DNA from 2 places in the Acidovorax sp. GW821-FHT10E04 genome. Region 1 is predicted to be linked to the other one. Evidence: predicted binding sites of a transcription regulator. Region 1 holds the regulator's gene; the other holds the start of a gene.
What was found. Region 1 encodes LexA, which represses DNA repair genes until DNA is damaged. Its sites were predicted from a motif close to ACTGTATNNNNATACAGT; they were not measured.

Region 1 (14,719 bases):
AACCGGGTTTCCCACAAAGTTATCCACAGTTTTTGTGGGTGACACCGCCGATGCGGCGGCCACCCGGCAAGGTAACTGTTTGTGACGCGGAGGCGGCAGGAAGCTGGGCCATAATCGCCGATTGCTTTCATCTGCGCGGAGAGAGATTTGCTGTCCATCATACAAGCCGCAGGCTGGCCGATCTGGCCCCTGATTGCGTGTTCCATCCTGGGAATGGCGCTGATTTTCGAACGGTTCGTGGCCCTCAAGACGGCCCGCGTCGCTCCTCCGAAATTGCTCGATGAAGCCATCACGGTGTCCTCCAAGGCCGTGCCCACCCCCGACGTGGTGAACCAGCTCGCGCAGAACTCCGCCCTGGGCGAGGTGCTCGCCAGCGGCCTGCGCACCCTCAACAGCAACCCCCAGTGCAGCGAGACCGACCTGCGCTCGGCCATGGAAGGCGCCGGCCGGGCCGTGGCCCACCGGCTGGAGAAGTACCTCGCGGCGCTGGCCACCATCGCATCGGCCGCGCCCCTGCTGGGCCTGCTGGGGACCGTGATCGGCATGATCGAGATCTTCGGCTCGCAGGCCGGCAGCGGCGGCGTGGGCCAGGCCATGGGCGGCGGCAACCCCGCGCAGCTGGCGCATGGCATCTCGGTGGCGCTGTACAACACGGCCTTCGGCCTGATCGTGGCGATCCCGGCGCTGATCTTCTGGCGCTACTTCCGCGCCCGCGTCGATGCCTATCTGCTCACGCTGGAGCTGGCTTCCGAGCAGTTCGTCCGCCACATCCTGCGCCTGAGGAAGAAGTGAACTCCCCCCTGAGGCGCGGCCGCGCCCTTCCCTGCTCCTCGCAGCGCCATGCACCGCGGGCAGGGGTACGCCGCCCGTGCGGCGGGGCGACCCTTGCGCCACGCCCGCCTGCGTTGACGCCGCCGGTTTCCAAACTTCGCGGGCAACGCGTACCGCCCATTGGATCGTCGACATGAATTTTCGCCCCCGCGCCAAGGAAGAGCCGGAGATCAACCTGATCCCGTTCATCGACGTGCTGCTGGTGATCCTCATCTTCCTGATGCTGACCACCACCTACAGCAAGTTCACGGAGCTGCAGCTCACCCTGCCGGTGGCCGACGCCGAGCAGCAGCGCGACCACCCCAAGGAAGTGATCGTCTCGGTGGCCGCCGACGGCCGCTATGCCGTCAACAAGAACGGCGTGGACGGCAAGAGCGTGGACGCCATCGCGCAGGCCCTGCGCGGCGCCGCCACCGCCGGGCGCGACAGTGTCGTGATCATCAGCGCCGACGCCATGTCCCCGCACCAGTCCGTGGTCTCGGTGATGGAGGCGGCGCGCCGCGTGGGCCTCACGCAGATCACGTTTGCCACGCAGTCGTCGGCCGCGGCGCGCAGCACCGGCCGCTGACACGGCATGGCTGGCCCCGGGCCGCAGCCGCCCCCCCGGTCCGCGGCGCGCGGCGGCGCCCCTTCCCCGGCCTCCGGGCTGCAGAAGATCTGGCAGGCACGCGGCCCGGCCGCCTGGGCGCTGTGGCCTGTCTCCCTGCTGTACCTGGCGCTGGTGGCCCTGCGCCGGGGGCTTTACCGCGCTGGCGTGCTCAAGGCCGAACACCCGGGCCGTCCCGTCGTCGTGGTGGGCAATGTGATCGCCGGAGGCGCCGGAAAGACGCCCGTGGTCATCGCCGTGGTGAAACATCTGCAGGCTCGCGGCCTGCGCCCCGGGGTGATCTCGCGCGGCTATGGCCGCAGCACCACCGATTGCCGGGCGGTGGCGCCCGACAGCCCCGCCCGCGAGGTGGGCGATGAGCCCGCGCTGATCGCGCGCAGCTGCGGGGTGCCGGTTTTCGTCGCGCCGCGCCGCATCGCCGCGGCCCGCGCCCTGCTGGCGGCGCACCCGCACACCGACGTGATCGTCTGCGACGACGGGCTGCAGCACCTGGCCCTGGCGCGCGATGTGGAGGTTTGCATCTTCAACGACCAGGGCGTCGGCAACGGCTTCCTGCTGCCTGCGGGCCCGCTGCGCGAGCCCTGGCCGCGGCCGGTGGACCTGGTGCTCCATGCGGGTGGCGTACCGCCCCGGGGAGACTTCGAGGCCTATGCGCTGCAACGGCGCCTGGCCCCCTGGGCCGTGCGCTCGGACGGCACCCGCGTGCCCTTGTCCAGCCTGCGGGGGCAGCCTTTGCACGCGGTGGCGGCCGTCGCACGCCCCCGGGACTTCTTTGCGATGCTGCAGGCCCAGGCGTTGCAACTGGCGCACGCGCAGGCCCTGCCGGATCACTATGATTTTGATAGCTGGAACCGCTCACCAGACAACCGTTACACGCTGATCTGCACTGAAAAAGATGCCGTCAAGCTGTGGCCCCGCCACCCGGACGCACTGGCCGTGCCCCTGCAACTGCACATGGATCCAGCCTTTTTCGCGGCCCTGGATGCGCGCCTGCCGGCACCGGGTGGTCTTTAGCGCGCACCGGCGGTCCCGCGGGGCTGGCCGCCGCTATCATCGCTGCCTGCCCGAACGAACCTCCCGGAAGCACCGCCATCATGGATCCCAAACTGCTTGAACTGCTGGTCTGCCCTGTCACCAAAGGCCCGCTGACCTACGACCGCGAGGCGCAGGAACTTGTCTCCCGCAGCGCGCGGCTGGCCTACCCGGTGCGCGACGGCATCCCGGTGCTGCTCGAAAACGAAGCCCGCACGCTCACCGACGAGGAACTGGAGCAGTGAGCGCTGTGCCCGCCCCCGGCGCCGTGGCACCGGACAGCCGCTTCACGGTGCTGATCCCGGCCCGCATGGCATCGAGCCGGCTGCCCGACAAACCCCTGGCCGATATCGCCGGCCTGCCCATGGTGGTGCGGGTTGCCCGCCGCGCGGCCCAGAGCGCCGCCACCCGGGTCGTGGTGGCCGCCGACGACAACCGCATCCTGCAGGCCTGCGCGGCCCACGGCGTGGAGGCGATCCTGACCCGCGCCGACCATGCCAGCGGCAGCGACCGGCTGGCAGAGGCCTGCGTCCAGCTGGGGCTGGATGGCGCCGACATCGTCGTCAACGTGCAGGGGGATGAACCCCTGATGGACCCCGGCCTCATCCATGCCGTGGCGCAACTGCTGCCGGCCCGCCCCGAGGCCAGCATGGGCACGGCCGCGCACGCCATTGCGTCGCAAGCCGACTACGCCAACCCCAACGTGGTGAAGGTGGTGCTGGACGCGCGGGGCCTGGCGCACTACTTCAGCCGGGCGCCCATCCCCTTCGCCCGCGACCATGCCGCAACGCCCTGGTGGCAAGGCGCCGCCCAGGCGGCCACACCCGGCGTCGCCGCCCTGGCGGGGTTCGCGCCTTTGCGGCATGTGGGCATCTACAGCTATCGTGCCGGCTTCCTGCGGGAATTTCCGGCGCTGGCGCCAGCCCCCACCGAAGCCGTGGAAGCGCTGGAGCAGTTGCGCGCGCTGTGGCACGGCCACCGCATCGCGGTGCACCTGGCCAGCACCGCCCCGGGGCCTGGCGTGGACACCCCCGAGGATCTGGAGCGGGTCCGCAGCCTTTTCCGCTGACGGACGCCCCGGCGGCCCCGTGGCGCGGGGACCTGCCCGCGCCACCGTGCAGGGCACTATCCGCACCGCGACACCCTGGCCGCCGCGCGGTACGGCGTGTAAGTCAGCGCAAGGTGGTCGCATGCTATCCTCGCCCGCAACGAGAGCACCGCATCCCGGGCGCACAGAACGGCTTCAGGCGCCCTTCGAACGTCCCCGCCAGCGGCGCCAACCGATTTCTAACCTTCGAGGACTTCCATGAGACTGATTCTGTTGGGCGCGCCTGGCGCCGGAAAGGGCACGCAAGCCACGTTCATCTGCCAGAAATACGGCATCCCGCAAATCTCCACCGGCGACATGCTGCGGGCGGCGGTGAAGGCGGGCACGCCCTTGGGCCTGCAGGCCAAGGCCGTGATGGATTCGGGTGCCCTGGTCAGCGACGACATCATCATCGGTCTCGTGAAGGAACGCATCACGCAGGCGGACTGCGCCAACGGCTTCCTGTTCGACGGCTTTCCCCGCACCATTCCCCAGGCCGACGCCATGAAGGCGGCGGGCGTCAAGCTCGACTACGTGCTCGAAATCGATGTGCCTTTTGACGCCATCATCGAACGCATGAGCGGCCGCCGCTCGCACCCTGCCAGCGGCCGCACCTACCACGTCAAGTTCAACCCCCCCAAGGTGGAAGGCAAGGATGACCTGACGGGCGAGGAACTGATCCAGCGCGAAGACGACAAGGAAGAAACTGTCAAGAAGCGCCTGCAGGTCTACAGCGACCAGACGCGCCCCCTGGTGGACTACTACAGCAGCTGGGCCCAGGCCGAGCCCGACGCCGCCCCCAAGTACCGCGCCATCAGCGGCACGGGCAGCGTGGAAGAAATCACCGCGCGCGCGCTCCAGGCGCTGGCCAGCTGAGCGCGAGGGTCACGCCCCAGGACCAGCGACGCCATGGGGCACCAGGGCGTCGCTTTTCTTTTGGGAGGTGCCGGTGGCCCCGTCAGGCGCGCCGTGGCACCAGCGGGCCAGACCCTCATGGCCCCGGCCTTGCCACCCATCCTGGTTTTGTTCAGGCCGGACTGGAGCGCAGGCCGTAGGCCTTGCCGTCCACGAAAAGGTATTCCGCGCGCAGCACCGCATCGCCCTTCTCATCGCGCAGGGTGAAGCCCACCACCGACAGGTCCGTGCCGGGCTTGATCTCCTGCACCTGCCAGGCCTGCATGCGTGTCAGGGGCGCCAGCTCGATCTCCCAGCGGCGGTCCTTGCGGGTGGGCAGCACCGCCTTGGCCAGCAAGGCCTTGCCGTCCACGGGCGAGGCCTGGGCGGGCACCGCGCGCTGCGCCAGGTCCGCGGGAAGCCGCAACTGCGCGGGAAGCTCCAGCTCCAGCTCGGCATGGGGGTTTTGCCAGCGCACCTTGCGCACCGTGCCTTCCAGATAGATGGGGCGCTCGGCATCAAAACTGCTCCAGCCATGGTGGGCGCGCGCCCAGAGCGGAACCATCGCAGTGGCCAGGAGCAGGCGGCGGCGTTGCAGACTCATCGGTTCTCTCCTTGTCAGGTCACAGATAGGCGATCCAGCGGCCACAGACCACCACGGCCAGCCAGATCAGCGTGGACGCCAGCATCTGCACCCGGGCCAGGGCGTCCAGGCGCGCCAGCGATCCACGCCCATGGAACCACGCGGCGTTGCAGCCCGCAAGCATTAACAGCAGCATCTTCAAGGTGAATGCGCGGCTGGCGAGCAGCTCGGAAGGCTGGGTGGCGAACATCAGCAGGCCCGATGCCGCCGCCAGGCCAAAGCCGCACAATGCCAGCGACAGGCTGAGCCGCGCAAGGTCCTTGACGGGCAGCGCCGCCCCCCGGCCAAACACGCGCAACTCCAGCAGCACCAGGTTGCCCAGCAGCAGGGCAATGCCAACGATGTGCACCACTTCCAGCGCCGGGTAGGCCCAGGCGTGTGTCTTGAGGGCTGCAAACAACACTGGACAGCCTTCGCACTCAGCGCATCAGGTCCAGCATCAGCGAGATCCGGGCCTTCAGGGGCGGCAGCCCGCCGGAATCAGGCAGCAGGTCACCAGGCTTGGGCAGCACCCGCCCCTCGGCGCAGCGCGTGGACCGGACCACCCGCACGCCCACCTCCTGCGCGCGCAGCAATGCGGCTTCCAGAAGGTGGTGGATGGTGCCGTTGCCGGTGCATGCCACCACCAGCCCCTGGACGCCGTCACGCACCAGCGCATCCACCATGGCGCCCGTGGCGCCCGCGTGGCTCATGATCACCTCCACGCGGGGCCAGGCCGCTGCATTTGCTATATTTTGCAGAGCACCACACGCATGCTTGGCGGGCGGTATCGGCCAATCCTGCGCAAGGCGAATGGCGCCCTCCTCCACCCACCCCAAAGGCCCGGCCTCGCCCGAACTGAGCGCATGGACACGGTACGGATGCACCTTCTGGACCTGCTGTGCGCCGTGGACCTCGCCAGCGGCCACTGCGAGCACGCCGCGGGCACCCGCAGCCACCGCGACCGCCACGGCATCCAGGAGATTTTGCGGCCCGTCGGGCGTGAGCGCCGTGGCCGGGCGCATAGCACAGGTCAGCACCACGGGTTTCAGCCGGGTATCCAGCACCTGGTTCAGGAACCAGGCCGTCTCCTCCAGCGTATCGGTGCCGTGGGTGATGACCACCCCGCGCACGGAGGCGTCCTGGAGGTGATGGGCGCAGCGCAGCGCCAGGGCCTGCCACACCCCGCCGTCCATGTCCTTGCTGTCGATCTGAGCCACCTGCTCCGCCACGAGCATGCCACCGGCCGCCTCCTGCAATCCGGGGACCGCTGCCAGCAGCTGCTCCACCCCGACCTGCGCGGCGGTGTACCCGATGTTGTCGCCCGCCTGTGCCGACGTGCCGGCAATGGTTCCTCCAGTGCCCAAAACCACAATTTTTTGCCCACTCACTTGCATACTCCGAAAAACTGGTAAAAAATACAGTTACTGGATTAAAAAACAGTTGTCCTTCACTGTAGCCGCCTCCACCGGAAACCACCATGCTCGACAACCCGAAACTCACGGCCCGCCAGCAACAGATCCTGGACCTCATCCAGACCGCCATTGCACGCACAGGGGCGCCTCCCACCCGCGCCGAAATCGCGGCTGAACTGGGCTTCAAGTCGGCCAATGCGGCAGAAGAACATCTGCAGGCCCTCGCACGCAAGGGCGTGATCGAACTGGTGAGCGGCACATCGCGGGGCATCCGGTTGCGCAGCGACACGCTGCGCTCCATCAATGCAGCGCGCGGCAGCCAGTTCCACCTGCCCATTCCCGGGCTCTCCCAACTGGTCCTGCCCCTGGTGGGGCGTGTGGCGGCGGGTTCGCCCATTCTCGCGCAGGAACACGTCGACCAGACCTACAGCGTGGAAAACAGCCTGTTCCAGCACAAGCCCGACTACCTGCTCAAGGTGCGTGGCATGTCCATGCGCGATGCCGGCATCATGGACGGCGACCTGCTGGCCGTGCAGTCCACCCGCGAGGCGCGCAACGGCCAGATCATCGTGGCCCGCCTGGGAGACGACGTGACGGTCAAGCGCCTGCGGCGCACCGCCACGGCCATCGAGCTGCTGCCTGAAAACCCGGACTACCCGGTCATCGTGGTACAGCCTGGCGAACCTTTCGAAATCGAAGGTCTCGCGGTAGGCCTCATTCGCAACACCATGCTGATGTAGCCGGTCCCGGCTGCTGGTCCATTCACTACCGCATTGCAGGTGGCGGGCGTTTGGTGTGCCGGGCAAACCGGCACGCCAGCCCTGCGGTGCGGGTTCAATTTGCAATCCTGCCTATGTCCAACCCCCGACCTTCGGAGTTTTCACATGGGAATTGCCTTGACCACCTTATCCGCCTTCTCCGTGCCGCTGCGCTCGCTGACGCGCTGGTTTCACTCGACCGCCGCGCTCGCGGTGCCGTCTGCGGCAGGTTCGCCCCCACCCCGTTCCCCCCACGATGGCACGGACCGCGGCGACGGCCGGGGCACGGCCGGCTCCAGGAGCATCCACCGCCCGCAGGGTCTCCCTGGCCCACGTCCGCTGCGCGGCAACTGGCCCTTCACGGTCAACACGCCCCAGACGCCCCCCGCCGAAAGTCCCGGGCGGCAGGCCGCCACCCGCAGAGCACCGCCCGCGATGCCGGTACCGCCCGCAGGAAGCCGCAGCGCCTGCGCCGCGCCGCGGCCCACCGATGGATCGGGCCGCCGGACCGCCAAGGTCTTGCGCAGGATCTCAGCCCCCGGCACGGGCCGGCTGGTGATCGCCGGCAGGATGGCCGACGTGTGCGCGGAACTGGACCGCATGGTGGCCTGCGAGGGAGCCCTGCAGGCCTCTTGAGACCAAGATACTTCCTTCATCACGGGCCAACGGCACGGTCCTCGTTGGCGTGTGGCGTTCCTTCTCGAAAGAGATGGATCTGCGGGCGTGAGAAAAACGGCCGGGGAGCGATGGCACGGCCCCGCCACGTCCTGCCATGGGCGGCAGCGTTTTGCGGGATGCGCCAACACTCCGTCACCAAAAGCCCCGTACTTTGATGCCCCAGGACGGCGGCCCGGTGAATGCCGGTGGCGCCACCAAGGCACAATATCGGGATGAACATTGTGATTCTCGACGACTACCAGGACGCAGTCCGCAAGCTGCACTGCGCATCCCGGCTCGACGCGTACACCGCCAAGGTCTACACCAATACCGTCAAAGGACTTGGGCAGCTTTCTGTCCGCCTGAAGGATGCCGACATCATCGTTCTGGTGCGGGAGCGCACACAGATCACGCGCCAACTGGTGGAAAAGCTTCCCCGCCTCAAACTGATCGCGCAAACCGGCAAGATCGGCAGTCACATCGACGTGACGGCGTGCACGGAGCGGGGCATTGCCGTGGCCGAGGGCATAGGGTCCCCGGTGGCCCCGGCCGAACTGACCTGGGCCCTCGTGATGGCAGCCATGCGCAGGCTGCCGCAGTACATCGCCAACCTCAAGCACGGCGCCTGGCAGCAGTCGGGGCTGAAGACCGCATCCATGCCCGCCAACTTCGGCCTTGGCAACGTGCTGCGCGGCAAAACGCTGGGCATTTGGGGATATGGCCGCATCGGACAGCTCGTGGCTGGCTACGGACGCGCTTTCGGCATGAACGTGCGTATCTGGGGCCGCGAGGCGTCCCGCGCCCAGGCCTTGACGGACGGCTACCAGGCCGCGACCACGCGCGAGGAGTTCTTCTCGCAGTGTGACGTGATCTCGCTGCACCTGCGCCTCAACGATGAAACGCGCGGCATCGTCTCGCTGGAAGACCTGTCTTGCATGAAGCCCACCTCCCTTCTCGTCAACACATCGCGGGCCGAATTGATCGAGCCCGACGCGTTGATCGCAGCGTTGAACCGGGGCCGTCCCGGCATGGCGGCGGTCGATGTGTTCGAGAGCGAACCCATCCTTCAGGGCCACGCCTTGCTGCGGCTGGAGAATTGCATCTGCACGCCCCACATTGGCTATGTCGAGCAGGACAGCTATGAGCTGTACTTTGGCGCGGCATTCGACAACGTGGTGAATTTCATCAAGGGCACGCCCACCAATATCGTGAATCCAGGCTCGCTTCAGGTAAGACGCTAGCCAGCAGGGCAACAACCGGGCCGCTTGCGCCATCGACGGCGCGGGTGCCCAATAAAAAAGGCTTCCCGAGGGAAGCCTTTTTTGAGCCCGGCAGGGCACAGGGGCCCTGCAGCGCGGTACCGCGCTGACTAATTACAGCGGGGTCTTCTTGCCGTCCTTGTAGACGTACAGGGTGATGGCGGGGTTCTTCATTTCGCCGTTGGGTTCGAAGGCGATGGTGGAGGTCACGCCCTTGAAGCTGGCCTTGGCCAGTTCGTTCACGTACACCTTGGGGTCCACGGAGTTGGCACGCTTCATGGCGTCCACCAGCAGGAACGTGGCGTCATAGGTGTAGGGGCTGTACACCTGGAACTGGTTGGGGTACTTGGCGTCGTACTTGGCCTTCCAGGCCGTGCCGCCAGGCATCTTGGCCAGCGAAGAACCGCCTTCGGCGCAGATCACGTTGCCCAGGGTCTTGGCACCGGCGGCCAGCTTGGCGATTTCCGACGTGCAGACGCCATCACCACCAAAGTACTTCACGTTGCCCATGCCCAGCTGTTCCATCTGGCGCAGCATGGGGCCGGCTTGTGGGTCCATGCCGCCGTAGAACACGGCATCAGGGTTCTTGGACTTGATGGCGGTCAGGATGGCCATGAAGTCGGTGGCCTTGTCGGTCGTGAACTGCTCGTCCACCACCTTCATGCCCTTGGCCGTGGCCGTCTTCTTGAACACGTCTGCCACGCCTTGGCCGTAAGCGGTACGGTCGTCGATGATGGCAACGGTCTTGAGCTTGAGCGTGTCGACCGCGTAGAAAGCCAGGCCAGCGCCCAGGGCGTTGTCGTTGGCGATGATGCGGAAGGTGGTCTTGTAGCCTGGCTTGGTCAGGTTGGGGTTGGTCGCAGCGCCCGTCACCATCGGAATGCCGCAGTCGTTGTAGACCTTGGATGCGGGGATGGTGGTACCGGAGTTGAGGTGACCGACAACGCCTGCGACCTTGGAGTCGCACAGCTTCTGTGCAGCGGCCGTGCCCTGCTTTGGATCGGCTGCATCGTCTTCGGCCTGCAGCTCGAACTTGATCTTCTTGCCGCCGATGGTGACGCCTTGAGCGTTCAGCTCTTCAATGGCCATGCGGGCGCCATTTTCGTTGTCCTTGCCGTAGTGGGCTTGGGCACCGGAAACCGGAGCCACGTGGCCGATCTTGACCACCTGCTCTTGTGCAGAGGCCACACCAGCAGCAGCCGCGATAGCAGCAACCACGGTCAGTTTCAACTTCAATTGCATATCAATCTCCAGTAAAGATAAACGCTGAGAATATTCTTGTGTCTCAACGCAGGCGAACATATCGCAATTTACGGGCCAGATCATTAGGGAACACGATTAAAAGCGAGAGAAACCACAGGGGAATACCCTGTCATCCCTTTGGCACCGAGGGCGTCCCGCTGGCCAGCTCATCCGCCACCGCCTCGTACACAGCGTGCCGGACCACCGATTCAATCTCTTCGCGCAGCCGTGGCAGCACCGATCGTGTCTGCTCCTGCACCACCGTGGCGATCGCTTCGCGCAAACGTTGATCCAGCACAACGTCCACGCGCTGCATGACCCTGTGCACCATATATTCCTCCATGCCCTCCGGCAATGGTCGGGTCAGCGCAACCGGACTCACGGCCCCCACGGACACGGGCGGCGCCACGGTGCCCGCTGCCGGAGCATTGCGGGCCGGCGCGGGAACGATGCCCGGCGGGGCGGCGGGCCTTGGCGGGGCCACGGCGGGCCGATGGGCGCCATGCACGAAGGAACCCGGCGGCTGCGCCGCCTGGTGCACGGCGTTCGCCGCCGGCCGCGCCTCGGGCAGCATGGAGGGATGCATGACCGTGGTGCGCGATGGTGCAGCGGCCGCGGCCTGCGATGGGGCGGAATCCGGCGCCCGCACCACTTCGGTGAGGGTGGGGACAAAGCGCGGAGGCGTCTTGGGGGGCAGCGCCATCAGCCGGCTTTCAGCACCAGGTCGTGGCGGGTGATCTCATACCCGCGTGAGGCATAGTGGCGCCAGCGCGACCTCGCCTCGCCGCGATCGGCCTCATCCTGCGCGCTCACCACCTCGACCAGGCGATCAAACCGGCCAAACCCTTCCGGCACTTCGGCGTGCAGGTTCAACAGCACCTCGTGGTGCGCGGCGGAACGCGCGTCGGCCGTCAGCAGCACGGGCGATGCATGGACCAGTTCTTCGTCGGCACCGCCCAGGCAATGGGCCACAAAATCCTGCGGCGCCAGCACCCAGAGCATGCGGTCCAGCACCGCCAGCGTCTCGGCCGGTGCTGCAATCACCAGCCGTGCACCGCTGCGCTGCACCTTGCGCGCAAAGCGGCATGCATAGGCCAGCTTGTCCGGCGCATTGAAGTGAAACGCGACCTCGGTCATGGCGAGATCAGCCGAGCTTGGCGCGCGGCGCCTTCACCGTCGCCGGCCTGGGGGAGGCCGCACGCGCCGCCGAAGATGCCTTGGAGGCGGGCTTGGTGTTGGCCGCCTGCCTCAGAAGGTAATGCACCAGCAGCCCGACCGGCCGCCCCGTGGCCCCCTTGGCGGCCCCACCCTTCCAGGCCGTCCCCGCGATATCCAGATGGGCCCAGGGCAGGTCACCCACATATTTCTGCAGGAACTTGGCCGCGGTGATGGAACCGCCCGCGCGGCCCGCCACGTTCCCCATGTCCGCGAAATTGCTTTTGAGGCCATCCGCGTAATCGTCGTCCAGCGGCATGCGCCAGCAGGGGTCCTGCGCGGACTCCCCGGCCTCCTGCAGCGCGGCTGCGAGGGGATCGTTGTTGGCAAACAGCCCGCTGCGCACGCCACCCAGCGCAATCACGCACGCGCCGGTCAACGTGGCGATGTCCACCACGGCGGCGGGCTTGAAGCGGGACGCATAGGTGAGCGCATCACAGAGCACCAGCCGGCCTTCGGCGTCGGTGTTGAGGATCTCGATGGTCTGGCCGCTCATGCTCGTGACCACGTCGCCGGGCTTGACAGCACGGCCGTCGGGCATGTTCTCGCAGGCGGGGATCAGCCCCACCACGTTGATGGCGGGTTGCAGCTCGCCCAGCGCGCGGAACGTTCCCAGCACGCTGGCGGCGCCGCACATGTCGAACTTCATCTCGTCCATCTCCGGCGCGGGCTTGATCGAGATGCCCCCCGTGTCGAACGTGATGCCCTTGCCCACCAGCACGACAGGCGCCTGGTCCTTGGCCGCGCCGCTGTAGCGCAGCTCGATGAACCGCAAAGGCTCCTCGGACCCCCTCGCCACGGCGAGGAAGGCGCCCATTCCCAGGCGGGCCACCTCGGCCGGGCCATGGACCTTGCACTGAATGCGGGGCAGCTTGGCCAGTGTCTTGGCCGCATCGGCGAGCAGGCTGGGCGTGGCGTGGTTGGCGGGGCGGTTGCCCCATTCCCGCGCGAACTCGACCCCGGCGACCAGTGCCACGCCGGCATCGAAATCCTCGCGCACCTCGGGGACGCTGTGCACGCCCACCACGCAGCGGTTCAGGCTGCGCGCCTCCACCTTTGTCTTGGTGGTCGTATAGACGTAGCTCGCTTCGGCCACGGCCTGCACGGCGGCACTGACGGCCGCTGGCTGCGCAGCACCCGCAAAACAGAGCGCCACCCGCTTGGTCTGCGGCGCCTTGATGGCCGATCCCACCGCCTGCAGGGCCTGGCGCGTGGCGCGGGCCGCGCCGTCGCCCTGCCCGACCAGCACCACCCGGCGGGCCGCAACGGCAGGCACCTGGTACAGCTGCAGGTGCTTGCCTGCCTTGGTGGACAGATCTCCGTTCTTGAGCGCCAGCGCCGCCAGGGCAGACAGCGCATCCTTGCCGGGCTTGAAGCCCTCGGGAAGCAGGACGACCAGCAGGTCGCATTTTTCCGAAGCTGCCGCAGCAAGGTCAAGGGTCTTGAGATCAAAGTTCATAATCGGTGTTTTCCTTTTGAGCGTGCTATGCACTTTGACATGCACGCAAAAGTGCATAGCGCGCTCCTAGCCAATGTTATTCGATTCATCCATCCGCAAGGAGCTGGCGCGCAGCTTCGGTGCGACCCTCGTGGTGCTGGTGACCGTGGTCATGACCATGATGCTCATCCGCACCCTGGGCCAGGCATCGCGGGGCAGCGTGAGCCCTTCCGATGTCATGCTGGTCATGGGGTTCACGGTGCTGGGCCAGTTGCCCACCATCCTGAGCCTGAGCCTCTTCATCGCCGTGGTCGGGACGCTGTCGCGCATGTACCGAGACAGTGAAATGGTCATCTGGTTCGCCAGCGGCCGCGGGCTGGTCAGCCTGCTGCGGCCCTTGCTGCGTTTTGCCTGGCCGGTGATGGTCATCATCGCCGTGCTGTCGCTGCTGGTCTGGCCCTGGGCCAATTCCCAGATCCAGGAACTCAAGACGCGCTATGAACAGCGCAGCGACATCGACCGCATCGCACCCGGCGAGTTCCAGGAATCCTCCAATGGCAGCCGGGTGTTCTTCATCGACAAGGACAGCCCGGACACCCAGGCCGGCAACAACATCTTCATCGCCGCCACCGACGGTGCCCGCGAATCCGTCACCTCTGCGCGCAGCGCCCGGCTGGAGACACGGGGCGGCGAGCGCATGGCCGTGCTGAGCGAGGGCCAGCGGCTGGAGACCTCACGCGACAAACCCGGCGTGAAAATCAGTGAGTTCGTCGAATACGGCACCCGCATTGGCTCCGCGCCCGCGGGCTCGGCCGAAGAGCTCTCCGTCAAGACCCGCGCCACGCACGAGCTGCTCATGCAGCCCCTGCCCGCCTACAGGGCCGAGCTGGGCTGGCGCCTGGGGCTGGCGCTGGCAGCGCTCAACTTCGTGGTGCTGGGGCTGGCCGTGGCCAGCGTCAACCCGCGCGCCGCGCGCAGCACCAGCCTGGTGTTCGCGCTCTTTGCCTTCATCGTGTACTACAACCTCATGACGCTGGGGCAAAGCTGGGTGGGCGCGGGCCGGCTCGGCCTGGTGAGCTTCATGGTGCTGCTGCACGGCGGCATGCTGCTCATGTCGCTGCTGGTACTGGCCGCGCGCCACAACCACTGGACGCTGCGGCGGCTTTGGCAGCCCACGCCGCCAGGGAGCCCCGCATGAAAACCATCCGCCGCCTGATCCACCGCGAAGCCCTGTTCGCGGTCGCTTTCGTCACCGCCGGGTTTCTGGCGCTGTTCTTCTTCTTTGACCTGGTGGACGAACTGCGCTGGGTGGGCCGCACCGGCGCCGAGGGTTACCAGCTCTCGCACGCGTTCCTGTTCGTGGTGCTGAGCATTCCCAGCCACCTGTACGAGCTGCTGCCCATCACGGTGCTCATCGGCACCATCTTCGTGATGGCGCGGCTCGCCCAAAGCTCCGAGTTCACCATCATGCGCACGAGCGGCATGGGCCCCTGGCGTGCCTTGCGCACGCTGGTGGCGCTGGGCGGCTTCTTCGTGCTTCTGACCTTCGCCGTGGGCGACTACATTGCGCCGCTGACCGACCGCGCCGCCCAGCTGGTCAAGGTGCGGTACCTCGGGCGCCTGACCACGGGCGCCACCGGCGCCTGGCTCAAGGAGCGCCAG
Region 2 (14,719 bases), on a different contig from region 1:
TACAGGCTTTGCGCCAGCGCCAGCGTGGTCTTGGCCGAGAAACCGAACTTGCCGTTGGCCTCGCGCTGCAGGCTGGTCAGGTCGAACAGCAGGGGCGACGCCTGCGTGGTGGGCTTGCTCTCTTCGGTGACGGTGGCCTGCTTGCCGCGCACGGCGTTCGCAATGGCCGTGGCCTCGGCGGCGGACCACACGCGGTCCGCGCGCATCTCCACGTCCTCGCCCTTCTTCCACTTGGGGTCGAACCACTTGGCGGGGTACTCGCCGGCCTGCGCGCCGAAGGTGGCGTGGATTTCCCAGTAGTCGCGGCTCACGAACTTGCGGATCTTTTCCTCGCGCTCCACCACCAGCGACAGCGTGGGCGTCTGCACGCGGCCCACGGTGGTCAAGAAGAACCCGCCGTCGCGCGAGTTGAACGCCGTCATGGCGCGCGTGCCGTTGATGCCCACCAGCCAGTCGGCCTCGCTGCGGCTGCGCGCGGCGCTGGCCAGGCCCGCCATCTGCTGCTCGGTGCGCAGTGCGTCGAAGCCGTCGCGGATGGCCTGGGGCGTCATGGACTGCAGCCACAGGCGCTTGACGGGCTTGCCCAGGGGCTTGGCGCCGCCGGCGTACTGCTCGATCAGGCGGAAGATCAGCTCGCCCTCGCGGCCCGCGTCACAGGCGTTGATGAGTTGCGTCACGTCCTTGCGCTTGGCCTGCTTGACCACCGCGTTCAGGCGCGTCTTGGTCTTGTCCACGGGCTTCAGGTCGAAGTACGGCGGGATCACGGGCAAGTGGGCAAAGCTCCACTTGCCGCGCTTCACGTCGAACTCCTCGGGCGCCTGGATCTCCACGAGGTGGCCCACGGCGCTGGTGACCACGTAGCGGTCGTTCTCGAAGTGGTCGTCGTGCTTGTCGAACTTGCCCGCTACGGGGGTGAGCGCGCGCACGATGTCCTGCGCCACGGAGGGTTTCTCTGCAATTACCAGGGTCTTGGTCATTTGGGGCTCTTGCCTGTCATCGTCGTCGTTCGTTCTGAGCGCCCGGTTCCGGCCCGGTCGCTCCTACAATTCGGGTTTCGCGCGCATACACGCGCACGCACACATGTGTGCACTATCAAGTTAACAGAGTTTTTGCCATGCCCCGCTTTGCCTCGCCCGCCGCCCCCACCGCCGCACCGGGACGCCGCATCCAGACTCGGCGCTCGGGCGTCCATGGCAACGGCGTGTTCGCCGCCCAGGACATCGCCGAGGGCGAGGTGCTGGTGGAGTACACCGGCGAGGTCATCACCTGGCAGGAGGCGCAGGACCGCCACCCGCACGACCCCCTGCAGCCCAACCACACGTTCTACTTCCACGTGGATGAAGACCGCGTGATCGACGCAAAGTTCGGCGGCAATTCCTCGCGCTGGATCAACCACAGCTGCAACCCCAACTGCTATGCCGACGAACGGGACGGCCGCATTTTCATCACGGCGCTGCGCAATATCAAGGCGGGCGAAGAGCTGAACTACGACTACGGGCTGATCATCGAAGAGCGCTACACGCCCAAGCTGAAGGCGGAATACCCCTGCTGGTGCGGCAGCGACAACTGCCGCGGCACGCTGCTCGCGCCCAAGCGCGGCTGGGCGCCGCCGGTGCCGCGCAGCCCCGCCAAGGCGGCCACGAAGCCCGCCCTGCCCGCCAAACCGACCAAAACCGCCAAGGCCACCCAGCCAGTCCCAGGGAACCTCCAGCCCGGCGCCCGGAAAGGCCGCCGCCAGTGACCGCCGCCCCCATCCGCTGGCCCGCCGAGGCCGTGTGGGAGGCGGTGTCACCGCTGTTACCCGGTTTTACCGTCGAGGTGCTGCCCAGCATCGACTCGACCAACACCGAACTCATGCGCCGCGCCCGCGCCGGCCAGTGCGAGCCCACGCTGCTCGTGGCCGAGCAGCAGACCGCCGGTCGGGGCCGCATGGGGCGGGCGTGGCAGAGCGATGTGGGGTCTTCGCTGATGATGTCCCTGGGCCTGCCGCTCGCGCCGCGCGACTGGTCGGGGCTGTCGCTCGCCGTGGGCGTGAGCGTGGCCGAGAGCCTGCAGCCCGTGCTGCCGCCGCTGGGTGCGGGCCAGGCCGCCCGCGTGGGCCTGAAATGGCCCAACGACCTCTGGCTGGGCGGCGCGGGTGGCGACCGCAAGCTGGGCGGCATCCTGGTCGAGACGGCCAGTTTCGTGGCGCTCCAGGGGGCCGCGCCGTCCCCGCAGGGGCCAGCCGGCACGGCGCGCTACGTGGTCGTGGGCATCGGCATCAACGTGCTGCCGCGTGGCAGCGAAGGCATGAGCATGCCGCCGGGCAGCCTGCAGGACGTGGAGCCCGGCCTGGACGCACCCGCCGCCCTGCTGCGCATCGTGCCGCCGCTGATCGGCATGCTGCGCTCGTTCGAAGGCTACGGTTTTGGCCCCATGCAGCCACGTTTCGCGGCCCGCGACGTGCTGCAGGGCCGTGCCGTGGCCCTGAGCGACGGCACCGCGGGCACGGCCCACGGCGTGGGCGAGGACGGCGCGCTCCTGGTGCACACGGCCGGCGGCATGCAGGCGATCACCAGTTCCGAGATCAGCGTGCGGCCCAGCGCAGTGCAAGAGCTGGGGAGCCCCCCCTGAGCCGCGCCGCGCCTCTCCATCGGGGCAAAGGCCGCCCGTCGTGGCCTGGCGACGCCCGCTCCATGGCGGCCCTGGCCCTGGGCGGGCCCGCCACACGGGCGGGGACGAGGGCGCGCAACCCCATGGACAACCGGCGGGAAAACAAGGAAGGGCCCCCATGCTGCGACTTGCCGTGATCGCTCTGCTGCTGGCCAACGCGGGCTACTACGCGTGGTCGCAGGGGCTGCTTCGGGACTGGGGCTTCGCCCCCGAGGAGCAGGCCGAGCCCCAGCGCATGGACCAGCAGATACGGCCCGAGACGCTGCAGATCCTGCGGGTAAATTCCGGCAAGGCCCCCGCCGCCGCGTCGCCCGCCGCCCCCAGCGCAGCGGCTGCGGCTTCCGCCGAGACCCCCACCCCGCCCGACACCGGCGAATGCCTTCAGGCGGGCGTGTTCGACGAACGCCAGGCCGACGCCCTGCGCGCCGCCGCCGCCAACCTGCCCCAGGGCAGCTGGCTGCTCGAGCCCACGCCCGTGCCGGGCCGCTGGATGGTCTACATGGGCCGCTTCGAGGACCTGGAAACGCTGGACAGGAAACGGGCCGAACTGCGTGCCCGCAAGGTCGACCACGACCGCGCGGGCGGCACCCTGGAATTCGGCCTATCGCTGGGCCGCTTCGCCTCGAAGGAGGCCGCCGAGCGCGAGCTGGCCACGTTGGGCGGCAAGGGCGTGCGCACGGCCCGCGTGGTGCAGGAGCGGCCGGACACGGCAGGTTTCACGCTGCGACTGCCCGCCGTGACCGAATCGCTGCGCCCCCAGCTGGACGCCCTGCGCACGGCGATGGCCGGCAAGACGATGCGCGCCTGCGGCTGAACCGTGGTGGCCGCGCTGGCGGTCGCGCCCGGCGTTCCGCGCCCATCCTTCGATTCCGCCCCTCCTTTCGCGAGCCCCGCGCCATGACCGAAGAACTCTCCGCCATCCACTGCAACCGCCACGGCGAAGCCACCGCCACCTACGTCTGCGGGCACCTGTGCCGCCGGCCGGCGCAGCGCTGGTTCTGCGGCATGCCGGCGCCGGACTACCCCTTTCCCGACGCCTGGTGCGCCAGTTGCCAGGCAGCCCTGGAGCGGGAGGGCGGCGAGTGGAACGAGCGCAACGAGGACTGCCTGGACCTGCAGATCATCTGCCACCACTGCTACCAGGACTCCATGGCGCAGAGTGTCGGCGCCATGGCGGATGCGCCGCACGACGCCTGGGTGGACGCGGTCACCGAAAGCCACCAGGCCCTGGTGGGCAAGCAGGATGCCCTGGAGACGGACTACGGCATCTCGCGCTTCGAGCGCTGGGACTATGACCAGGTGCAGGGCACGCTCACCTTCTCGCACGCCGGCGTGCCGCGGCTGGTGGCGGACATTGAATTCATCGGATCGATTTCCCGGACCAGCGGCACCTGGCTGTGGGCCTGGGCCAATTTCCACAACGACCCCCAGGTGGTGGCCCGCATTCCCGCGGTGTGGGAGTGGGGCGACGAGCGCGGCTTTGCGCCCCTGACGGTGCCGCGCTGGGAAGCGGACGAGACCGACGGCTGGGAACTCGCGGGCGTGGCGGCGCAGGTGCTGGGCGCGCTGGGGGTGTACCGCGCGCCCACCCAGAATGGCTTTCTCTTCATGGCGCTGATGTCCCTTCGCGCGCTGCGTCCGCCGCATGCGCCTGCGGCATAGCCGTCACGCTGCGTCCTTGCCGAGCGTGATGCGCGCAAACCGGCTGACGCGCCGCATCTTCTCGACCTCCTTGCGGATCTGCGCGGCAAACTCGTCCGGCAGGCTGCCCGAGGCAAACAGCCCCTGCTCTCCCAGGCGCGCCAGCACCGCGGGCTCGCGCAACACCGTGGCCACCGCGTCGCGCAGCCGCCGCGCCGTGGCGGCCGGCGTGTGCGCAGGGGCCACCAGGCCGAACCAGGACGGGTCGTTGTTCGAGAACAGGCTGAGCTCGGCGTAGGTGGGCACCTCGGGCAGAACGGCCAGGCGCCGGCTCCACGACACGGCCAGGGCCCGCAAACGGCCGGCCTGGATGTGCGGCAGCGACGACGCCACCTGGTCGAAGTACACCGGCACCCGGCCCGCCAGCACCTCGGCCAGTGCTGCGGCGGCGCCCGCCTGGGGCAGGTGGTCCATGCGCACATTGGCACTGCTCTTGAGCAGCTCGCCCCACATGTGGCCGATGGTGCCGTTGCCCGGCGAGGCATAGGCCAGCTGGCCCGGCCGCGCCTTCAGGTGCTGCATGAACTGCGCGAAATCGCGCACCGGCAGGCCGGGGTGCACCACCAGCACGCCCGGGGCCTTGACGATCTCGGTGACGGGGGTGAAGCCGTCCAGCGCGTTGTAGGGCAGGTGTTTGTAGACGGCTGGGTTCACGCCATGGGTGGACAGCGTGGCCACGCCCAGCGTGGCGCCGTCGGGCGCGGCGGCAGCGACCTCGGCCATGCAGGTGGCGCCGGCCGCGCCGGGGCGGTTCTCCACGGCCACGGGTGCACCCAGCAACTGCGACAGCGGACCGGCGAGGGCGCGCGCCGTGATGTCGGTGGCGCCGCCCGCGGCAAAGGGCACCAGCAGCCGCAGGGGCCGTGCGCTGCCCGTGGACACCGGGGCGGATTGCGCCTGGGCAGCACCTCCCAGGCAGGCAGCGGCGGTGGAGATCAGCAGCTTGCGCCGTTTCATCGTCGTCATCGTGGTCCTCTCCTCGCCTCGCGGCATGTGCGGCCCATTCTGGAGAGGCATGGCCGGGCTGGCTAACGACGTTTGGAACTCATCCCATTCCGGCGCGGAATGTGCCGCAGCGCGAAAGGCCGTGCGGCGGGATGCACCCGGCCTGGCTCAGGACCCCGCCACCACATCCCGCGCCGCGAACCGCACGCTGAAACGCGCGCCGGGCGGGTGGTGGCCAGGGCGCGCGTCTTCCAGCGTGACCTCGGCCCCGTGCTTGCGTGCGATCTCCAGCACGATGGGCAGGCCCAGGCCCGAGCCGTCGGCCTCGCTGCCCAGCGCCCGGTAAAAGGGCTGGAACACCAGCTCGCGCTCGGCCTCGGGCACGCCGGGGCCGGAGTCTTCCACCTGCAGCAGCAGCACGTGGCCGAAGGTATCGGCCAGCACGTGGGCCGTGACCACGCCGGGCTTGGCGGGGGTGGAAGGCGTGTAGTTGATGGCGTTGTCGAGCAGGTTGCGCACCAGTTCCTTGAGCAGCGTGGGGTTGCCGTCCAGCAGCACGCCGGGTGAGCCGGGCTCGGCGCCGTCGTAGCCCAGGTCGATGTGTTTTTCGAGCGCGCGCGGCACCGAGTCGCGCACCACCTCGATCACGAGGCGCGCCAGGTCGCAGGGCTGGCGCGCGATGCCCACGCCGCTGCCTTCCGCGCGCGCCAATGCGAGCAGCTGGTTCACGGTGTGCGTGGCGCGGATGCTGGAGCGGCCGATCTGCTGCAGCGAGCGCTTGAGCTCTTCGGTGCTGGTGCCTTCGCGCTGGGCCAGGTCGGCCTGCATGCGCAGGCCCGCCAGCGGGGTCTTGAGCTGGTGCGCCGCGTCGGCCAGGAAACGCTTTTGCGTGGCCAGCGAGTCGTTCAGGCGCGTGAGCAGGTCGTTCACCGACGAGACCAGCGGCGCGACCTCGAGCGGCACGGTGCGGTCGTCCAGCGGCGAGAGGTCGTCGGGGTTGCGCGCGCGGATGCGCTGCTCCAGCTGGTTCAGCGGCTGGATGCCGCGCGCGAGCGCCAGCCACACCAGCAGCACCGCCAGCGGCAGGATGACGAACTGCGGCAGCATCACGCCCTTGATGATCTCGGTGGCCAGCACGCTGCGCTTTTCGCGCGTCTCGGCCACCTGCACCAGCGCCACGGGCGTGCCCTCCAGCGGCAGGCGCACCCAGATGTAGGCCACGCGGATCTCGATGCCGCGCATCTCGGCGTCGCGCAGGCGCACCTCGCCGGACAGGGGCACCTCGTCGCTGGCGGGCTCGGGCAGTTCCCGTTCGCCGGAGAGGAATTCGCCCCCCGGGCCGATGACCTGGTAGTAGACGATGTCGGAGTCGTCCGCGCGCAGGATTTCGCTGGCCGGCTGGGGCAGGTTGAACTGCACCTTGCCGCCCACCACGGACACGAGCTGGGCCAGCGCATGGGCGTTGTACTCCAGCGCCCGGTCGAACGGCTTGTTGGCCAGACCCTGGGCCACGAGCCAGGTGAGCGCCAGGCTCACGGGCCACAGCAGCAGCAGCGGCGTGAGCATCCAGTCAAGGATCTCGCCGAAGAGGGAGCGCTGCTCTCGCTGGAAGATTTTCAAGGTTTCAAGCCCTTTGAGCCACTGGCGCCCGTCTAGAAAGCGCAAGCAGCTATCATTTCAGGAGCTACCCTGGAATCTTTTCGAGGCAATAGCCCAGGCCGCGCACGGTGGCGATGCGGATGGGCCCACCCTCGATCTTCTTGCGCAGGCGGTGGATGTAGACCTCGATGGCGTTGTTGCTCACCTCCTCGCCCCATTCGCACAGGCGCTCCACCAGCTGCTCCTTGCTCACCAGGCGGCCCGCGCGCTGCAGCAGCACTTCCAGCAGGCCCAGTTCGCGGGCGGACAGCTCGATCATCTTGCCGTCGATGGTGGCCACGCGGCCGGCCTGGTCGTACACGAGCGGGCCGTGCTTGATGGCGCTGCTGGTGCCGCCCATGCCCCTGCGCGTGAGGGCCCGCACGCGCGCCTCCAGCTCCTGCAGGCTGAAAGGCTTGGCCATGTAGTCGTCGGCACCGAAGTCCAGGCCCTTGACGCGCTCTTCCACGCTGTCGGCCGCGGTGAGGATGAGCACGGGCAGCGCCGAGCCCCGGCTGCGCAGCTTCTTGAGCACCTCCAGCCCGTGCATCCGGGGCAGGCCCAGGTCCAGGATCAGCAGGTCGAACTCGTTGTTGGTCAGCAGGGCCGCGTCGGCCTCGCTGCCGCTGGCCACGTGGTCCACGACGGCGCCCGACGCCCGCAGCGTGCGCAGCAGGCCATCGGCCAGCACCTGGTCGTCTTCGGCAATGAGGATGCGCATGCGGTGTCTCCTTGAGGGTTGGCTGCGGTCTGGCGCCGCGCCTGCCCTCGATTCTAGGATGGCCCCGCCCCTGCGCGCCGCGTCAGCGCGGATCGTGTGCGAGCAGCAGGCGCACCAGTTTCTGCAGGTCTGCCTGCAGCCGGGCCATGCCCTCGGGGTGCTGGGCGAGCGTGCCCTCGTCCATGTAGAGCTTGCGGTTGATCTCGACCTGGATGCTGTGGCGGTGCTGCGCGGGGTTGCCGTAGCGGCGCACCAGCTCCACGCCCTTGTAGGGGTGGTTGTATTCCACGCTGTAGCCACAGCCGCGCAGGTGCTCGCACACCAGCGCCGACAGCGCCGGGCTGGCGGTGGTGCCGTCGCGGTCGCCCACCACGAAGTCCGCGTGCTCCAGACCCGGGAACTCGGTGGCGAAGCGCCCCGCCACGGCGGGCATGGAGTGGCAGTTGATGTGGATGCTGTAGCCGTGGCGCGCATGGGCGGCGTCGATGGCCTGGGCCACGGCCGCATGGTAGGGGCGCCAGCAGCGGTCGATGCGCGCGCGCACCTCGGCCACGGTGAGCTGGCGGCTGTAGATGGGCTCGCCCTCGTCGGTGAACTTCCAGATCAGGCCCTTGCCCAGGCGCACCTTGCTGAGCACCTGGGGGTCGGTGGAGATGGGGCCGGTCCACTCGCCGTCGAGCAGGGAGGTGTCGAGCTCGGTCGTGTCGCGGTTGGCATCGAGGTAGATGCGGGGGAAGTGGGCTTCGACCCAGGCCACGCCCAGCGCGGGGGCAAAGGTGTAGATCTTCTCGACGTGCGTGTCCTCGGCGCGGCGCAGCGTGGGCAGGTCGCAGGCCGAGCCGAAGTCGGCGGGGTATTGTGTGCCGCTGTGCGGCGAATCGAGCACCAGCGCCGTGGTGCCGGGCAGGTAGGTGAAGGCCGCAGGCGCCAGCGGGGTGCCGGGGGAACCGGTGGCACCGGGCTGGGCCTGCTGGAATCGTCGGTTGATCAGTTTCAAAGCGGCATGCATAGGCAGAGTGTGCGCAAAGTGGGGCGGCCGGCCTAGCCGCCCGGACCGGTTGGAGACCATGGTTATCCCTGAGACGGACTCCTCCAGCTGTGGCCGCCGGGCCCAGGGGCCCGGTATCGAAGAAAATGGGGCTCCCCCTGGCCGCCGGCCCGCCACCGCCCGTGGGGTGGATCGCGCGAGGCGGCTCAGCGGGGGCCCATGTCAATCCAGCGCCACCTTCGCAAAGGCCGCCACCCGTTTCATCTTGTCGATCTCGCGGGCGATCTGCGCCGTGAAGTCCCGGGACGTGGTGCCCGACGGGTACAGCCCCTGTCCCGCCAGGCGCTCGCGCACGGCGGGCTCCTTGAGCGCCTGGGCCACGGCCTGCTGGATGCGGTCCACCGCGGCCGCGGGCGTGCCCGCGGGAGCCACCAGGCCGAACCAGGACGGGTCGTTGTTGTTGGCGAAACCCAGCTGTGCGTAGGTGGGGACGTCGGGCAGCACGTCAAGCCGCTCGGGCCAGGACACCGCCAGCGCCCTGAGCTTGCCGGACTTGATGTGCGGCAGCGAGGAAGCCACCTGGTCGAAATACACCGCCACCTGGCCGGCCAGCACGTCGTTGACGGCCGGGCCCGCACCGCGGTAGGGAATGTGCACCATGGCCGTGCCGGTGCTGCTCTTGAACAGCTCGCCCCACATGTGGCCGATGGTGCCGTTGCCGGGCGTGGCATACGAAACCTTGCCGGGATGGGCCTTCAGGTACTTCACGAGGTCGGCAAAGTCCTTGACGGGCAGCACGGCCGGGTTCACCACCACGACGCCGGGGGCCTTCACCATCTCGGTCACGCCCACGAAGTCCTTGATGGGGTCGTAGGGCAGCTTGCTGTAGACGGCGGGGTTCACGCCATGCGTGGACAGCGTGGCCACGCCCAGCGTGAGGCCGTCGGCCGGAGCGCGCGCGGCTTCGGCCATGCCGATGGAGCCCCCCGCGCCGCCGCGGTTTTCCAGCACCACGGGCTGCTTGAGGATGCGGGCCAGCGACTCCTGCAGGCTGCGCACGGTCATGTCCGTGGCGCCTCCGGGCGGAAAGGGCACGATGATGCGCAGGGGCTTGCCTTCTTGCGCCAGAGTTATTCCAGGAACGAAAGATACTGTGGCCAGGGCTGAGAGCAGATGACGGCGTTGCATGGGACATTTCTCCTATGGGGTAAGTTGAGACTAATGGAATCCACAAGCCCTACCAAGCAATGGATATGCCTGATAACATTCCCATATGGAATGATTTGATAACTTACGATGTCTTCCCTGCGCCGCCTTTCACCCCCCTTGCACCTGCTGCGGGCGTTTTCCACCGTCACGCGCTTCGGCAGCGTCTCGCGGGCCGCCGAGGCCCTGCACCTCACGCAGAGCGCGGTGAGCAAGCAGGTGAAGGAACTGGAGGCCTGGGTGGGCGTGCCGCTGTTCGAGCGCAGCCGCAAGCGCCTGGCGCTGACCCCCGCGGGCGAGCGCTACGAGAAGGCCGTGCGCGCCGTGCTGGCGCAGCTGGAGGCCGCCACACTGGAGCTGATCACCAGCGATGACGGCGGCGGCGCGCTGCACCTGTCGAGCCTGCCCACCTTCGCCGCCAAGTGGCTCATTCCGCGCCTGCCGCAGTTCCAGCAGCAGCACCCGCAGGTCACGCTGCACTTCGTGCCGTACGTGCACAGCTACAACTTCGAACGGCCCGAGCTCGACTGCGCCATCCTGTTCGGCGATGGCCACTGGCCGGGCGCCCACGCCCACTACATCACGGGCAACGACGTGGCCCTGATCGCGCCGCGCGCCAAGGTGGCGGACTGGCCCATCCACACCCCGCGCGACGTGGCGCGCTACGCGCTGCTGCGCCATGTGACCGTGCCCGAGGCCTGGCTGCGCTGGAGCGAGACGCACGGGGTACAGGGCCAGCTCGACCCGCTGGCCGGCCCGCAGTTCGACCAGTTCCAGACCATGATCCGCGCGGTGATGGCCGGCATGGGCCTGGCCCTGGTGCCGCGCTGCCTGGTGCAGGACGAGATCACCGCCGGCCTGGTGCGCGAGCCGCTGGCCGCCGCCGTCCAGCGCGGGGGCTACCAGAGCGAGGTGGGCTACTGGCTCTGCTACCCCGAAGGCCGCACGCAGCTGCATGCGCTGCAGTGCTTCCGGCAGTGGTTGCTGGCCTGCGCGGAGCCCGCAGGCGCGGCGCCCCCGCCCACGGGCGCCGCGGCTGGCACCGGGCCGGCGCCCTGAGGGCCCGCCCCCGGGCCAGGCTCCCGGCCCTGTCGTCAACCCTTGTTGACGATATGAGTTCCGTCAACTACAGTTGACGAATGCCGACCCCACCGCCCCTGCAGCTGCCCCCGCACGACGACCCCGAAGCCGCGCTGGCCGCCGTGGTGGCCTTGCGCCTGATGGCCGACCGGCTGGAGGCGGCGGCCGTGGCCACAGCCCTGAAGCAGGGCTGGTCGTGGGCGCAGATTGCCCAGGCCCTGGGCGTCAGCAAGCAGGCGGCGCACAAGCGGCTCTCTCCCCAGGCCACGCGCCCCGCCCCCCCTGGATGATGGAAGGACTCCTCCCCATGCTGCAACACATCCGCCAGCGCCTGAACGACATGCGCACTCTGCGCCGGCTGTGCACGCGCGCCGCGCACGGGGCCAGCCGCAACCGGGCGCTGAGCACTTCCTGCTGGCCGCCATCGAGCTGCCCGACGGCTCCGCGCGCCGCGCTTTCGCGCGCGTTGGCGCGGACCCGGACGCCCTGCCCGCCGCGATCGAACAGCAGTACCGCGATGCGCTGGCGCAGATCGGTATTGATGCCGAAATGCCGCCCGCCGCACCCTGTGCGCCGCAGGCCGGGATCTACCGCGCGCAGCCCTCCGGCGAGGGCCTCATCCAGGCACTGGCGGAGGCCCGCAAGGGCCAGCCCGGCCCCTTGCTGGGTGCGCACGTGGTGGCACTGATCGCGGCCACGCCGCAGGGCGTGGCGGCGCGGGCATTGCGCGCGCTGCGGCTGGACCCCCACGCGCTGAGCCACGCCGCGCGGCAGGAGAGCGCCCTGCGCGTCTGAAGCCCCCCCTTGGGCGCCAGGATGACCGTGCGGCGGCCTAGCCGCCCGCATAGGCCTCCAGCCCGATCGCCACCACGGTGGCCACGTCGTTGCCCACCTCCGCCCGGAACTCCGCCTCGGCCTGCGCGACGGCATCGCGAAACGCCTGCAGCCAGGCCAGGCCCGTGGGCGTGAAGCACACGCGGCGCGCACGCGCATCCAGCGGATCGGCCTCGCGCGTGACCAGGCCCCAGGCCTCGCACTGGTCCACCAGGTTGGCCATCGCCTGCTTGGTCATGCCCGCGCGCTGGGCCAGGTCGGTCAGCCGGTCGCCCTGCAGCGCCAGGTGGCGCGTGATGTGCACGTGGGCGGCGCTCACCTGGTCGCGCGCCGCGAGGTTGGACAGCGCCAGCGGCACCTCCACGTTGTGCGCCATGAGCTGCAGCACGCGCGCGTCGAAGCGCCGCATGGCGTGGCCGAACAGGCGGCCCAGGTGGGTCTGGCGCCAGCCGTCTTCGGCGGGTGAAGGAAGAGGCATATCAGGCATTCACACATTGTCAGGCAAACTGACTAAATTGTGCTTGAATGCCCCGCGACGGCTCGCATAAACTACTGTTCAAGCATCCAGCCTGTGATTAACCGCAGAGCGGTGCAGGCACCCAACCCATTGTTTCTCAAGGAGTTTTCTCATGGACGTCGCAGTCAAAGGCACCAACCCCGCATTGCCCGTGAACACCGAAAAGGCCAAGGCCCTGGCCGCCGCGCTCGCCCAGATCGAGAAGCAATTCGGCAAGGGCACGATCATGCGCCTGGGCGAAGGCGAAGTGATCGAGGACATCCAGGTGGTCTCCACCGGCTCGCTGGGCCTGGACATCGCCCTGGGCGTGGGCGGCTTGCCGCGCGGCCGCGTGGTCGAGATCTACGGCCCGGAATCCTCGGGCAAGACCACGCTCACGCTGCAGGTGATTGCCGAGATGCAAAAGCAGGGCGGCACCTGCGCGTTCGTGGACGCGGAACATGCCCTGGATGTGCAATACGCCCAGAAGCTCGGGGTGCAGCTGTCCGACCTGCTGATCAGCCAGCCCGACACCGGCGAGCAGGCGCTGGAGATCGTGGACAGCCTGGTGCGCTCGGGCGCCGTGGACCTGATCGTCATCGACTCGGTGGCCGCGCTCACGCCCAAGGCCGAAATCGAAGGCGAGATGGGCGACGCCCTGCCCGGCCTGCAGGCCCGCCTGATGAGCCAGGCGCTGCGCAAGCTCACGGCCACGATCAAGAAGACCAATTGCATGGTCATCTTCATCAACCAGATCCGCATGAAGATCGGCGTGATGTTCGGCAGCCCCGAAACCACCACCGGCGGCAACGCGCTCAAGTTCTACGCCTCGGTGCGCCTGGACATCCGCCGCACCGGCACCATCAAGAAGGGCGACGAGGCCATCGGCAACGAAACCAAGGTCAAGGTGGTCAAGAACAAGGTATCGCCGCCGTTCAAGACGGCCGAGTTCGACATCCTGTTCGGCGAGGGCATCAGCCGCGAGGGCGAGATCATCGACATGGGCGTGACCGCCAAGATCGTGGAGAAGTCGGGCGCCTGGTACGCCTACAACGGCGAGAAGATCGGCCAGGGCCGCGACAACGCGCGCGAGTTCCTGCGCGAGAACCCCGACCTGGCCCGCGAGATCGAGAACAAGGTGCGCGAGGGCCTGGGCATTGCGCTGCTGCCCGACGCGCTGCAGGCCCCTGCCGCCGCGGCCGAATGACCGCCACAATTCAAGCCAGATTGCCTTCCAGCGCTTGATTGACAGGCGCTGGCAGCTATTGAATTGAAAGCAAAGAAGAGGCCATGGGGTTCACCACGCTCTCGCTCAAGGGGCGGGCGCTGCGGCTGCTGAGCCAGCGCGAGCACTCGCTCGCTGAACTGCGGCGCAAGCTCGCGCCGCATGTGCAGGAGGGCGACGACCTGCAGGCCCTGCTGGAAGACCTGCAGGCGCGCGACTTCATCAGCGAGGCCCGGGTGGTGGAATCCGTGCTGCACCAGCGCGCGGGCCGCCTGGGTTCCCAGCGCATACGGCAGGAGCTGCACGCCAAGGGCATCGGCCCCGAGGCGGTTCAGCACGCCCTCGACCAACTCAAAGGCAGCGAATGGGCACGCGCCCATGCACTGTGGCTGCGCAAATTTGGCGCCGTGGCGGACGATGCGCAGCAACGTGCGCGGCAAGTCCGCTTTCTGACCGCACGCGGGTTTTCGGGCGAGATCACCCGGCGCGTCGTGCGTGGCGAAGCGCCGGAAATCCAGGGCGAGATCTAGGGCCGGTCACGCGGGCAGGGGCGGCGCCCCAAGGCCCCGGGACCCAGAAGACAGCACAGGCGGCCACGCTCCGGAGCCGCCTGTTGTCCCCACACCTATCTCCGCCGTCAGAGGCCCAGCATCAGCTGCAGGTTCTGCACGGCCGCGCCGCTGGCGCCCTTGCCCAGGTTGTCCAGGCGCGCGATCAGCACCGCGTGCCGGTACTCTTCGTTGGCGAACACGCGCAGCTCCAGCTTGTTGGTGTCGTTCAGCGCGGTCGCATCCAGCTTGCCGTCGGCCGTGGCGGGCAGCACGCTGACCCACTGCTCGGGTGTATTGCTCCTGGCGTAATGCGCCGCCAGCGCGTCGTGCAAATCGGCCGCCTTGGACGCGCCGGGCAGCAGGTCCAGATGCAGCGGCAGCTGCACCAGCATGCCCTGTCGGAAGTTGCCTACCGACGGCACGAAGATGGGCCGGCGGGTGATGCCCGTGTAACGCATGATTTCGGGCAGGTGCTTGTGCTGCAGCGTGAGCGCATAGGCCTCGAACAACGGCGCCGTGCCGGCCTCATAGGCCTCGATCATGGTCCGGCCGCCGCCCGAGTAGCCGCTGACCGAGGGCAGGGCGAGCGGGAAGTCCGGGGGCACCAGGCCCGCATCCACCAGCGGGCGCAGCAGCGCAATCGCACCGGTGGCATAGCAGCCGGGATTGGCCACGCGGTCCG

Region 2: the regulator LexA is predicted to act here: its motif matches at 12,317-12,334, upstream of recA (recombinase RecA).

What each region holds. Positions count from the first base shown of each region.
Region 1 covers NZ_JBWKMT010000001.1:589,438-604,156, reverse strand. Annotated here, with positions in the region: gene AC07OC_RS02795 (hypothetical protein) at 1-85, shown strand, start outside; gene AC07OC_RS02790 (MotA/TolQ/ExbB proton channel family protein) at 148-792, shown strand; gene AC07OC_RS02785 (ExbD/TolR family protein) at 965-1,399, shown strand; gene lpxK (tetraacyldisaccharide 4'-kinase) at 1,406-2,452, shown strand; gene AC07OC_RS02775 (Trm112 family protein) at 2,533-2,715, shown strand; gene kdsB (3-deoxy-manno-octulosonate cytidylyltransferase) at 2,712-3,539, shown strand; gene adk (adenylate kinase) at 3,777-4,433, shown strand; gene AC07OC_RS02760 (DUF6152 family protein) at 4,585-5,055, opposite strand; gene AC07OC_RS02755 (hypothetical protein) at 5,075-5,494, opposite strand; gene AC07OC_RS02750 (asparaginase) at 5,514-6,470, opposite strand; gene lexA (transcriptional repressor LexA) at 6,554-7,228, shown strand; gene AC07OC_RS02740 (hypothetical protein) at 7,385-7,882, shown strand; gene AC07OC_RS02735 (D-2-hydroxyacid dehydrogenase family protein) at 8,137-9,144, shown strand; gene AC07OC_RS02730 (branched-chain amino acid ABC transporter substrate-binding protein) at 9,277-10,404, opposite strand; gene AC07OC_RS02725 (hypothetical protein) at 10,535-11,107, opposite strand; gene AC07OC_RS02720 (DNA polymerase III subunit chi) at 11,107-11,541, opposite strand; gene AC07OC_RS02715 (leucyl aminopeptidase) at 11,549-13,078, opposite strand; gene lptF (LPS export ABC transporter permease LptF) at 13,152-14,255, shown strand; gene lptG (LPS export ABC transporter permease LptG) at 14,252-14,719, shown strand, end outside.
Region 2 covers NZ_JBWKMT010000003.1:151,713-166,431, forward strand. Annotated here, with positions in the region: gene AC07OC_RS10100 (DNA topoisomerase III) at 1-977, opposite strand, end outside; gene AC07OC_RS10105 (SET domain-containing protein) at 1,115-1,741, shown strand; gene AC07OC_RS10110 (biotin--[acetyl-CoA-carboxylase] ligase) at 1,738-2,613, shown strand; gene AC07OC_RS10115 (SPOR domain-containing protein) at 2,771-3,466, shown strand; gene AC07OC_RS10120 (DUF6882 domain-containing protein) at 3,550-4,314, shown strand; gene AC07OC_RS10125 (tripartite tricarboxylate transporter substrate-binding protein) at 4,318-5,310, opposite strand; gene AC07OC_RS10130 (sensor histidine kinase) at 5,467-6,918, opposite strand; gene AC07OC_RS10135 (response regulator) at 6,983-7,657, opposite strand; gene AC07OC_RS10140 (N-formylglutamate amidohydrolase) at 7,740-8,666, opposite strand; gene AC07OC_RS10145 (tripartite tricarboxylate transporter substrate binding protein BugE) at 8,868-9,833, opposite strand; gene AC07OC_RS10150 (LysR substrate-binding domain-containing protein) at 9,942-10,910, shown strand; gene AC07OC_RS10155 (helix-turn-helix domain-containing protein) at 10,991-11,221, shown strand; gene AC07OC_RS10160 (Clp protease N-terminal domain-containing protein) at 11,292-11,726, shown strand; gene AC07OC_RS10165 (MarR family winged helix-turn-helix transcriptional regulator) at 11,764-12,252, opposite strand; gene recA (recombinase RecA) at 12,395-13,468, shown strand; gene recX (recombination regulator RecX) at 13,552-14,016, shown strand; gene argC (N-acetyl-gamma-glutamyl-phosphate reductase) at 14,124-14,719, opposite strand, start outside.